3 regions of the Bradyrhizobium sp. SBR1B genome follow, and region 2 is predicted to be linked to each of the others. Evidence: riboswitches for the same ligand, from Rfam matches in the RefSeq annotation. Region 2 holds a riboswitch; each other region holds the start of a gene.
What was found. A riboswitch is a leader RNA that binds a small molecule or an ion and turns the genes downstream of it on or off. The one in region 2 is predicted to bind cobalamin.

Region 1 (3,274 bases), on a different contig from region 2:
CAGAAATAGCCGTTTTTGTTGGGCCGGCCCGCCCTGTCCGGAAAAAACGTTTCTACTCGATAACGATGTTCGCCGTGACCTATTTCCCGGGCTTAGGTTGGATGTCCTTGAGGCGTTTGACGGGGACACGCCGATGACGGAACTTCAGGACAGGCTGGAACGGTTCGAGACGCTCACCGCCGAATGCGAGCTGATCGCCAAGCTCGCCACCGACAGCACCAAGCGCGAGTTCTATCTGAAACTCTCGGAACAGTACCGTCAGCTGGCGGTGGACATGCGGCAGGCGATCGCGACCAAGGCTGCGGCGTGACGCCGGCTGCAATCCGTTCTTAAGGTTTGGCGCGCATCCTTGACGTCGCGAGCGATCGCTCGTGATGGAAAGGCCGGGGTTCGCTGCATTGCAGCGCACCCCGCGAGTGTCATTTGCCATGCTTGACAGGGCAATCACATGCGCCTCGTTGCCGTGATCATAGTCGCGCTCATGACGGCGGCCTGCGACCAGGAGCAGGATATCACCGGCTCGACGCCGACCTGCCCGATGCGGAACTACAGCTACAATCCCCGCGACATGAACCAGTGCGTCAGTGCGTGCAAATCGTGCGATCGCGGCACCACGGTCACCTGCACCACCTCCTGCACCCTCAAGGGCGCGCGCTGAGGCTACCGCTTTCTCCGGCGCACCCAGCGGCGGTGCTGGGGCACCGGAACGATTCACTTGGGTTAATCATTGAAGCAGGTGGGCAGGACGCGGAGTCCGATGGAAATGGGTATGCTCGATCCCGGTCGATTTCTGGTGTCGTGCTCGCATTGTGATGCCTGGCCGATGGCGGCCAATGTGAAGCGGTCGAGCTGGTCGGCGTCCCCGCACGAGGTCCGCTTTGTCTGCACGCGCTGTCGTCGCGAGGAGACCGCGATCGTCTCGGCCTCCGGCGAATTGACCCCGATCAAGCGCGTCGATGTTCCGCCGCGCGACGTCGCTGTCGCCTGGGCCCAGGCGCAACGTGTGCGAGGGCGGACCTGAGCGCCCGGCACCCATCGGTCGATTGACTCCCGGGGCCAACGGCTCGTAAATGATCGGCGACGGTTCTCCTCAGGGAGATCAAAAGGGAATGTGGTGCGGGATTGTCCCAACGCAGGGATCTGTCTCAACGCCACGGCTGCCCCCGCAACTGTAAGCGGTGAATCTTTCGTCTCATGCCACTGGGAAACTCGGTCCTGGGAAGGCGACGCGAGGTCACGACCCGCGAGCCAGGAGACCTGCCGTCAGCCGTGGTCACACGCGAAGATGTCGGTCGGGGAGTACAGACATTAGCTTCACCGGAGCAATCCATCGCTCTGCCGTGAAACCTCGTTCGCTGTGACGTGCCACTGACGTCATACCGAGGTTACAATTGTGTCCCGTCTCGTCTCTGCCGCCAGGCGCCTTGCCGTCGGCCTGCTCGTATCCGTTTCCTTCCATTCGCTCGATCTGTCCTCCGCCTTCGCCCAGCACGCGCTTGCCGAGCAATTGCCGCCGATCGAAGTGACGCAGCCCGACGATCACAACCGCACGCGGGCGAGGGCGATCGGTGACGGCGAGGCGACGCGGCAGCGGGCGAGGACGAATGTCGCGCCGGCAGGCAATGGAGCCGGCTCATCTGGCTCCGGCGGTAAGGCTGCCGTCGGCAACGGCGCCATCGTCGGGGCCGCCACGACCGTCATCACGGCCGCGGATATCGCGCATTCGCCATCGCAGACGCTTGCCGAGATCATCGCGACGCAGACGCCGGGGGCCCAGATCACGACGCTCTATGGCGGCCAGATCGGCGCCAAGACCAGCGTGGACCTGCGTGGCTTCGGCGCCTTTGCCACCGCCAACACGCTGGTGCTGGTCAACGGACGACGGTTGAACGACGTCGACATGGCGCAGGTGGACCTCTCCACCATCCCGCTCAATTCGATCGAACGCATCGAGGTCACGCGGGGAAATTCCGGCGCGGTGCTCTACGGCGACAACGCGGTCGGCGGTGTGATCAACATCGTTACAAGAAATGGCGTTGGCGGACCGCCCGTGACCGCGCGCATCGAGGCCGGTTTCGGCTCGTTCAACACCAGGCTCGGCAATGTCTCGACCTCGCTCAATTCCGGCCCGTGGTCGACCTCGTTCTACGGCAATACGGTCAGGACCGATGGCTACCGCGACAACAATCGCTATTCGCAGCAGAACGGCGTCGGCAATCTCAATTACACGACGCCGAGCCTGAGTGCTTTTCTCACCGTCACCGGCGACAATCAGGAGCTGCGGCTGCCGGGCGGCCGCACCGTCGATCCCTCCATCGGCCTCGACGAGCTCAGGGCCAACCGGCGAGGGACCAGCACGCCGTTCAACTACGCCAACCAGGAGGGTTTTGGCGCGACTGCGGGCTTCACCAAGACCCTGGTCAACGGCGTCGATCTCATCGTCGACGGCGGCGTGCGCGACAAGAAGCAGCAGAGTGCGTTCTTTTCCACCCCGACGCCGGTTCCGGCGTTCTTCACGTCGACCTATGTCGGTTCCCATCTGACGAATTGGTCGATCACGCCGCGGCTCAGCGTGAAGAGCCTGCTGCTCGGCATGCCGTCGCAGCTCCTGACCGGCATCGACTATTACGATGCGAGCTTTGAGCAGAATCGCGGCGCCGGGCAGGGGCTCTCCCCATGGCACAATTACGACCTCAGGCAGCAGTCGGTTGCGGGCTATTTCCAGCACACATTGGGAATCGCGCCCACGACCGACATCTCCTACGGCGCGCGGGTGCAGAACGTCAGACTTGCGGCACGCGACAATTTCGACCCGGCAGCTCCCTTCAACGCCGACATCGGCGCGCTGCCGCTGACGAGCAACGAGACCCAATATGCGCTGCATCTCGGCGCCGAGCATCGCCTCAACGACCAGGTCTCGCTGTTCGGCCGCGTTGCGCGCGCTTTCCGCACGCCTGATGTCGACGAGCGCCTGTCCTCGGGGCCTTCCTTCGATCCCTTGACCTTCGCTGCGATCCCGCAAACGTTCGAGCTCAAGACCCAGACCTCTTGGGATATCGAGGGCGGTTTTCGCATCAAGGGAGGCGGATTGCAGCTGCAGAGTAGTCTCTATCTGATGGATCTCACCAACGAGGTCCATTTCAATCCGGTCCTGTTCTACAACACCAATCTCGATCCGACCCGCCGCTACGGCTCGGAGACCAGCCTGTCCTATCGCGTCAACGATGCCCTGCTGCTGCGCTCCGGCGTGGCCTACACCCGCGCGGTCTTCCGC
Region 2 (3,274 bases):
CGCGGGTCTTCGTGATTATCGCCCCGGCGTACGGCTCGCCGGCGTCGTGCTCAACCGCGTTGCCAGCCCGCGCCACGAAGACCTCGTGCGGCGTGCGCTCAACGACGCCGGCATTGCCGTGTTCGGCGCGCTGCCGCGCCATGCCGAGATCAGCCTGCCGAAGCGGCATCTCGGCCTGGTGCAGGCCGAGGAGCAGGCCGAGATCGGCAAGCTGATCGACGAGGCCGCGCGCTTCGTTGCCGAGCATGTCGATCTCGATGCGGTGCTGCGATCGGCTGCGTCCTGGACACCACAACCCGCCGCGAATGGGCTGAACGTGACGCCGCCGGGCCGGCGCATCGCGCTCGCGCGCGATGCGGCGTTCTCTTTCGTCTATCCGCACATGCTGGAAGCCTGGCGCGGGGCGGGCGCGGAGATCTCGACATTCTCGCCGCTCTCCGATGAAGCGCCCGACGCGAGCGCCGATGTGTGCTGGCTGCCCGGCGGTTATCCCGAGCTGCATGCCGGCAGGATCGCGGCCAATGCGCGTTTTCGCAGCGGCCTGCGCGCCTTCGCCGAAACGCGACCGGTGCACGGCGAATGCGGAGGCTATATGGTGCTGGGAACCGCTTTGACCGATGCGGACGGTGTTCGCCATGAGATGACAGGCCTGCTTGGCCTCGAGACCAGCTTTGCCAAACGTCGCATGCATCTCGGTTATCGTCTCGCGACGCTGGCCGCGCCGATGCCGGGACATCGCCCCAGTGCGCGCCTGCGCGGCCATGAGTTCCACTATTCGACCATTCTTGCCCAGCCTGATACGCCGTTGGCAGTCGTGCACGATGCAACCGGCGCGGTCATTGCCGAGACCGGTTCGCAGCGCGGCCACGCCACCGGCACGTTCTTTCATCTGATCGCGGAGGACCGGTGAGCGGATTCGTCTCCTTCATCTCCGCCGGCCCCGGCGACCCCGAGCTTCTCACGCTCAAGGGCGCCGCGCGGCTGCGCGAGGCCGACGTCGTGCTCTATGACGATCTCGCCTCCGGCGCGATCCTTGATCTCGCCCGGCCCGGCGCCAATCTCGTCGCGGTGGGGAAACGGGCAGGGCGTCCCTCGACCAAGCAGCACCACGTCAACCGCCTGCTGGTCGACTACGCCGCAACAGGTGCGCGCGTGGTTCGGCTCAAGTCGGGCGATGCCGGCATTTTCGGCCGGCTCGAGGAGGAGCTGGAGACGCTGCGTGAGGCCGGCATCGGCTACGAGATCGTTCCCGGCGTCACATCGGCCTGCGTTGCCGCAGCGCAAGCCGGCATCCCCCTGACCCGGCGCCACACCTCGCGCCGGGTGCAATTCGTCACCGGCGCTGATGTCACCGGCGAGTTGCCGCCGAATCTGAATTGGGCGGCCCTGGCCGATCCTGAGGCGACGACCGTGGTCTATATGGGTCGGCGCACCTTCCCCGCGCTTGTCGCAAAGTTGATCGCGCACGGCCTCGCTGCAGATACTCCCGCGCTGTTCGCCGAATCCCTCGGCCGCCCGGACGAACGGCTGGTCCGCACCACCATCGCCGAGCTTGCCGAGCAGCTTGCGCGCGGCGGCGCCGCGTCGACGGCCGCCGTGATCCTGTTTGGGGCGCTGGCGGGGGATTATCCGTCATGACGGCCTTGGCCGCCGTTCGCCCCTTGACGCAGGCTCAGCGAAAGGGGCACACAAGAGAAGCATGGTGCTCGACGCGGCGCAAAGCGCCGGAGCATAATCGGGAATGGGGGTGGGCGGACCCAGTTGCGGCGCCCAAAACCCCAGCCGCCCCCGCGACTGTAAGCGGTGAGGGACTCCGATCAGCCACTGGGCCGCAAGGTCCGGGAAGGCCGGAAATCCCGGGGAACCGCGAGCCAGGAGACCGGCCCTGCACGTTTTGAGGCCAAGGCCGTCGGGTGTGACGGCAGGAAGGAATTGAGCCATGCATATCGAACCCGGGGTCGTGACGGGCGCCAAGCTCGTGTTGAGTTACGCAACCGGCATCGCCGCAGGCGGCGTTGCGCTGAAGCTTGCGGTGGAGACCGTGCGTGAGCAGGGCATCACGTCGTTCGCAGCGCGGACGCTCGCCACCACAGTCCTTGTGTTCATCTTCTTCGAGATCCTGCCGCACTTCCCGGTCGGCGTCTCCGAGGTGCACTTCATTCTCGGCTCGACACTGTTCCTGCTGTTCGGCGCAGCGCCCGCGGCCTTCGGCCTCGCATTCGGCCTGCTGCTCCAGGGCGTATTCTTCGAGCCGGTCGACATCCCGCAATACGGCATGAACGTCACGACGCTGCTGGTGCCGCTGTTCGCGATCCAGGCGATCGCCACACGGATCATCTCGCGCAACACCGCCTATGTCGATTTGAAGTATCGGCAGGCGTTGGCGCTCTCGACGACCTACCAGGCCGGCGTGATCGCCTGGGTGGCGTTCTGGGCGCTCTATGGCTCGGGCTTTGCGATGAGCAACCTCGCCAACATCGCGACGTTCGCGGCGTCCTATGCGCTCGTCATCGTAATCGAGCCGCTGGCCGATCTCGCGGTGCTGGCACTGGCGAAGTCGCTGCGCGGCGTCACCGCGCCCGGTCTCGTCACCCCGCGCCTGCATAACGCGGCCTGAGAGATAAGCGAACGGGCGGCCAGCAGGGCCGCCCGTCGCGTTCGCGATGCTCACGCTCTCCCTGATAGGCATCGGTTGCGGCGATCCCGACCAGCTGACGCGCGCCGCTGTTCAAGCGATCAACGCCGCCGACCTCGTCCTGATTCCGCGTAAGGGTGCCGCGAAGTCCGATCTCGCCGATCTCAGGCGGACGATCTGCGCGAATGTACTCACCGGCGATAACACAGCCATCGCTGAATTCGACCTTCCCGTGCGCGACGCAGGTGAGGCGGAATACCGCAAGGGCGTGGACGATTGGCACGATGCGGTTGCCGCGACTTGGTCGAAAGCGATTGCGAACCATCTCGAAGGCGAGGGCAAGGTTGCGCTGCTGATCTGGGGCGACCCTTCCCTCTATGACTCCTCGCTGCGGATTGCGCGGCGGCTCAATCCCCTGCCTGACATCGAGGTCGTGCCCGGCATCACCTCGATCCAGGCGCTGTGCGCGGCGCATGCGCTGCCGCTCAACGACATCGGCGAGCCCTTTCTGGTCACGACGGGGCGGCGTTTGCGCGAAGGCGGCTGGCCGGCAGGGGTGGATACCGTTGTTGTAATGCTCGACGGCGGCACGGCATTCCAGTCGCTTGATCCAGCCGGGATTCAAATCTATTGGGGCGC
Region 3 (3,274 bases), on a different contig from region 2:
AGCCACGTCCCGTGCAGGCGCAGGCGAACCGCATCTCGAAAGCTGCGCAGCGCCCCAGACTCCGGTAGATAGATGGTGAAGTAAGATAACGTGGCCCAGAGATATTACAGTCCGCTATTAGAAGAACACGCCATAGATCACGTTTCTCGTTCGGCTTGTCACTGCCCTTCGGGATGTAGTCCACTCCAACAGGTTGACCGATAGTACATCGGCCTTGCCGAAGAAGATCGCCGAGCTGGCCTTTTGGGGTAGTTACAAAGTTGAAGTTGATCGGGTCATGTAGAAAGCGAAGGTTTGCGTGTCTATCGCCAGCTGCGACTTCACTGGCTATCAACGAGAGCGCCAGCGCCCGCCAGCCTAATTCCATCGGCTTCGCATAAGTTGACGCAAGTTCAGTCGTACCATCGGGCGTGATCTTCCAGGTGATAACGTACTGTTCGTCTGATTTGTTGTTCTGGTGCCTGGTCCACGAAACGAAAACAAAGTCGTTTTCGCCAAGTTCAAGGGCGCCCCGCATTTGAGGGACGAACTGTGCCACCTTCGACCATTGGAGATTATTTGTTCTAGCGTCTCACCATCCTGCGCTCGCCAAGTTGACTTGAATCTCTCGATCACGGGGCTGTGGATAGAGCGAATACTGTTGCTCATGGCGGCCGGCCAGGTCAGGCAGATCAGAGATGCACCCAAACAAAACCGTAGCAGGGGTCTTGCAAACATCCTCTTCATTAGATCGGCCCATCCCATTTCATCCAGACTCGGCGTTAGCAGGTGACCTTGAACCTGCTCTGACGAGAGCAAGAAGTTAGCGACGAAGATGAGGCTGTTCGGCGCAAGCGCGCGCTGGCCTGTGTCACGCGCCGCTAACTTCTCCGTCCGAGACAGCATTCAATTGGCTGAGCTAGACGTGCCCAGCAGGAGCAGTGTGGGCATGTTGACGGATTGCATTCTTCGTGCCAGGCGATAGCCGGAAACACGCTCCCGTTTTTATCTTCTTGTCTCCTTTCCTACGTGCGAACGTGTCGATGCATACAATCGGGTTATCCGGGGCAGCATGTTCACCCCTGTCCCACACCCGAAGGGGCAAATGGCTCGGCCGGAGTACCTGACGAGTTTTGGCGTGCGTTCGTCGTTGAAGCGTGTGCTTGGCTATAGACTTCTTCGCTCGACCTGAATGTTGACCAACGACACGAAGCGGAGGTCAGTCGCCGTCGAAAAAAGGTTCGCTGGCAGGCAACTAGCCTGCTCGTGGTGTATGGAGATCGATTTCCGCCGAAGCGCCTCTATTCGATGCGGATCCTTAGCCCAGAAGCAGCCCCGGGCGAGCGTGCTGGGCGAGCCGCTGGAGCCGATGCCGCGTCGAATGCATTCTGCTCGAAGCGGCGGTGGGTCTTGCCACGAAGGCTGGATTTGTCCTTTCATGGTCTCGCGCGCAGAGCCACCCGAAGGCAGTTCCCGATGCTCATTTCGACATCCCTGGTAACGACGTCGCGGATTAGAGACCGTCTCTACGTGGCGGCTAGTCATTGAGAACGGCGATTCGCTTATGATCAATCGCTTGTCAGACGTCGCAGATTTGCTTGCCATATGATCTGGGAGGTTGACGGGAAAGTTCGCCAGCGAATAATCCGTGTCGTCGAGGTTCTCCGGTTCCTGTTTGAACCGGAGCTAAGAGGGAAGCCGGTGCAAATGCCGGCGCTGCCCCCGCAACTGTGAGCTGCGAGCCACTGTCCAACGATGTCACTGAAGCCTGCGCGGCTTTGGGAAGGCAGGACAGTAGCGATGACCAGCAAGCCAGGAGACCTGCCCCGACAAGATCGGTCCACGGGCGGGGTGTCTCGGTGGTGCGTCAAGCAGCTGTCGCTCGCGCGACTTCCCTGCCTGCGTCCGCCATGGCCTTGTCCCCAACAGGGGTTAACGCTATGTCTCTTCTCTCGCTTCCGGTTGCTACGCTCGGAACGCCACGCATCGGTCCACGGCGTGAGCTAAAATTCGCTCTCGAAAGGTATTGGGCCGGAAAGATCACCGAACATCAGTTGCAAGAGGACGCATCGGGGCTGCGCGCAGCAAACTGGGCTCGCCAGAGGTCCCTCGGCGTCACAATCATTCCGTCGAATGACTTCTCGTTGTACGATCAAGTGCTCGATACGAGTGTCATGGTGGGCGCGATCCCTGAGATCTACGCCTCGAAGGGAGAAATCGCTTCCCTTAAGACGTACTTCGCCATGGCCCGCGGATCGAAATGCGACGACCGGGGTGGGAGCGTCGACCAAGACTCGCGGGGCGCGGGCGTCCCCGCGCAGGAGATGACCAAATGGTTCGATACCAACTACCACTACATGGTTCCCGAGTTTTACAAGGGACAGACGTTCAGACTGTGCTCTCGCAAACCGATTGAAGAGTATACGGAAGCAAAGGCTCTCGGCTTTCAGACTCGCCCGGTCCTTATCGGGCCGTTCACATTCCTAAAGCTCGGCAAAAGCGCCGATAGCGCCTTCCAGCCGCTGTCTTTATTGGATGATCTGATACCCGTCTATATCGACGTTCTTCATCAATTGGCCCAACGAGGGGCGAGTTGGGTTCAATTTGACGAGCCCTGCCTGGCGCTTGATCTGGATGAGACGGCCCGAAAATCTTTGCTACATGCTTATAGCCGGATCATAAAGGAGGTACCGGCTATCAAGATCATGGTCGCCAGCTATTTTGGTGCCCTGGGCGACAATCTGGATACAGCCTTGAGCCTGCCAGCCTCAGGTCTGCACGTCGATCTGGTTCGAGCGCCAGAGTTATTGGATCAGATCATTGCTAGTAGCCGAGCTGATCTCGTCTTGTCTCTTGGTGTCATCGACGGCCGAAATGTATGGAGGTCGAAGTTGTCCTCGCTCCACCAGAGGCTGGAGCCAGCCATTGAGAAGCTGGGCAAAGACCGCGTACAGCTCGCCCCATCCTGCTCGTTGCTTCACGTCCCGATCGATGTTGAACTAGAGACCGGGCTCGCTTCTGACGTCAAGAGCTGGCTTTCTTTCTCGGTTCAGAAGATGCGTGAGCTTGCGATCCTGGCGCGCATACTCGCGGGTAGCCAGGATGTCGGGCAAGCTCTTGCCGATTCAGAACGCGCTGCAACTGCCCGCCGGAGTTCGCCGAAGACTCAAAATGCCAATGTCGCTGTTCGGATGAGGGCGATAGACCAGACCATGCGCCAACGCGCGAGCTCATTTTCCCGTCGTTCCGAGATACAAAGGGGACGCTTCGGACTACCAGCGTTCCCTACTACCAC

Region 1: linked by a shared signal. The riboswitch ahead of GGD61_RS12060 (TonB-dependent receptor domain-containing protein) and the one ahead of GGD61_RS17710 (energy-coupling factor ABC transporter permease) in region 2 are both predicted to bind cobalamin.
Region 3: linked by a shared signal. The riboswitch ahead of metE (5-methyltetrahydropteroyltriglutamate--homocysteine S-methyltransferase) and the one ahead of GGD61_RS17710 (energy-coupling factor ABC transporter permease) in region 2 are both predicted to bind cobalamin.

Annotation. Positions count from the first base shown of each region.
Region 1 covers NZ_JACIHC010000004.1:70,209-73,482, forward strand. Annotated here, with positions in the region: gene GGD61_RS12040 (adenylate/guanylate cyclase domain-containing protein) at 1-9, shown strand, start outside; gene GGD61_RS12045 (hypothetical protein) at 134-310, shown strand; gene GGD61_RS12050 (hypothetical protein) at 449-658, shown strand; gene GGD61_RS12055 (hypothetical protein) at 770-1,021, shown strand; cobalamin riboswitch at 1,065-1,280, shown strand; gene GGD61_RS12060 (TonB-dependent receptor domain-containing protein) at 1,394-3,274, shown strand, end outside.
Region 2 covers NZ_JACIHC010000006.1:84,268-87,541, reverse strand. Annotated here, with positions in the region: gene GGD61_RS17720 (cobyrinate a,c-diamide synthase) at 1-910, shown strand, start outside; gene cobA (uroporphyrinogen-III C-methyltransferase) at 907-1,638, shown strand; cobalamin riboswitch at 1,684-1,903, shown strand; gene GGD61_RS17710 (energy-coupling factor ABC transporter permease) at 1,940-2,617, shown strand; gene cobF (precorrin-6A synthase (deacetylating)) at 2,664-3,274, shown strand, end outside.
Region 3 covers NZ_JACIHC010000010.1:105,885-109,158, forward strand. Annotated here, with positions in the region: cobalamin riboswitch at 1,620-1,823, shown strand; gene metE (5-methyltetrahydropteroyltriglutamate--homocysteine S-methyltransferase) at 1,920-3,274, shown strand, end outside.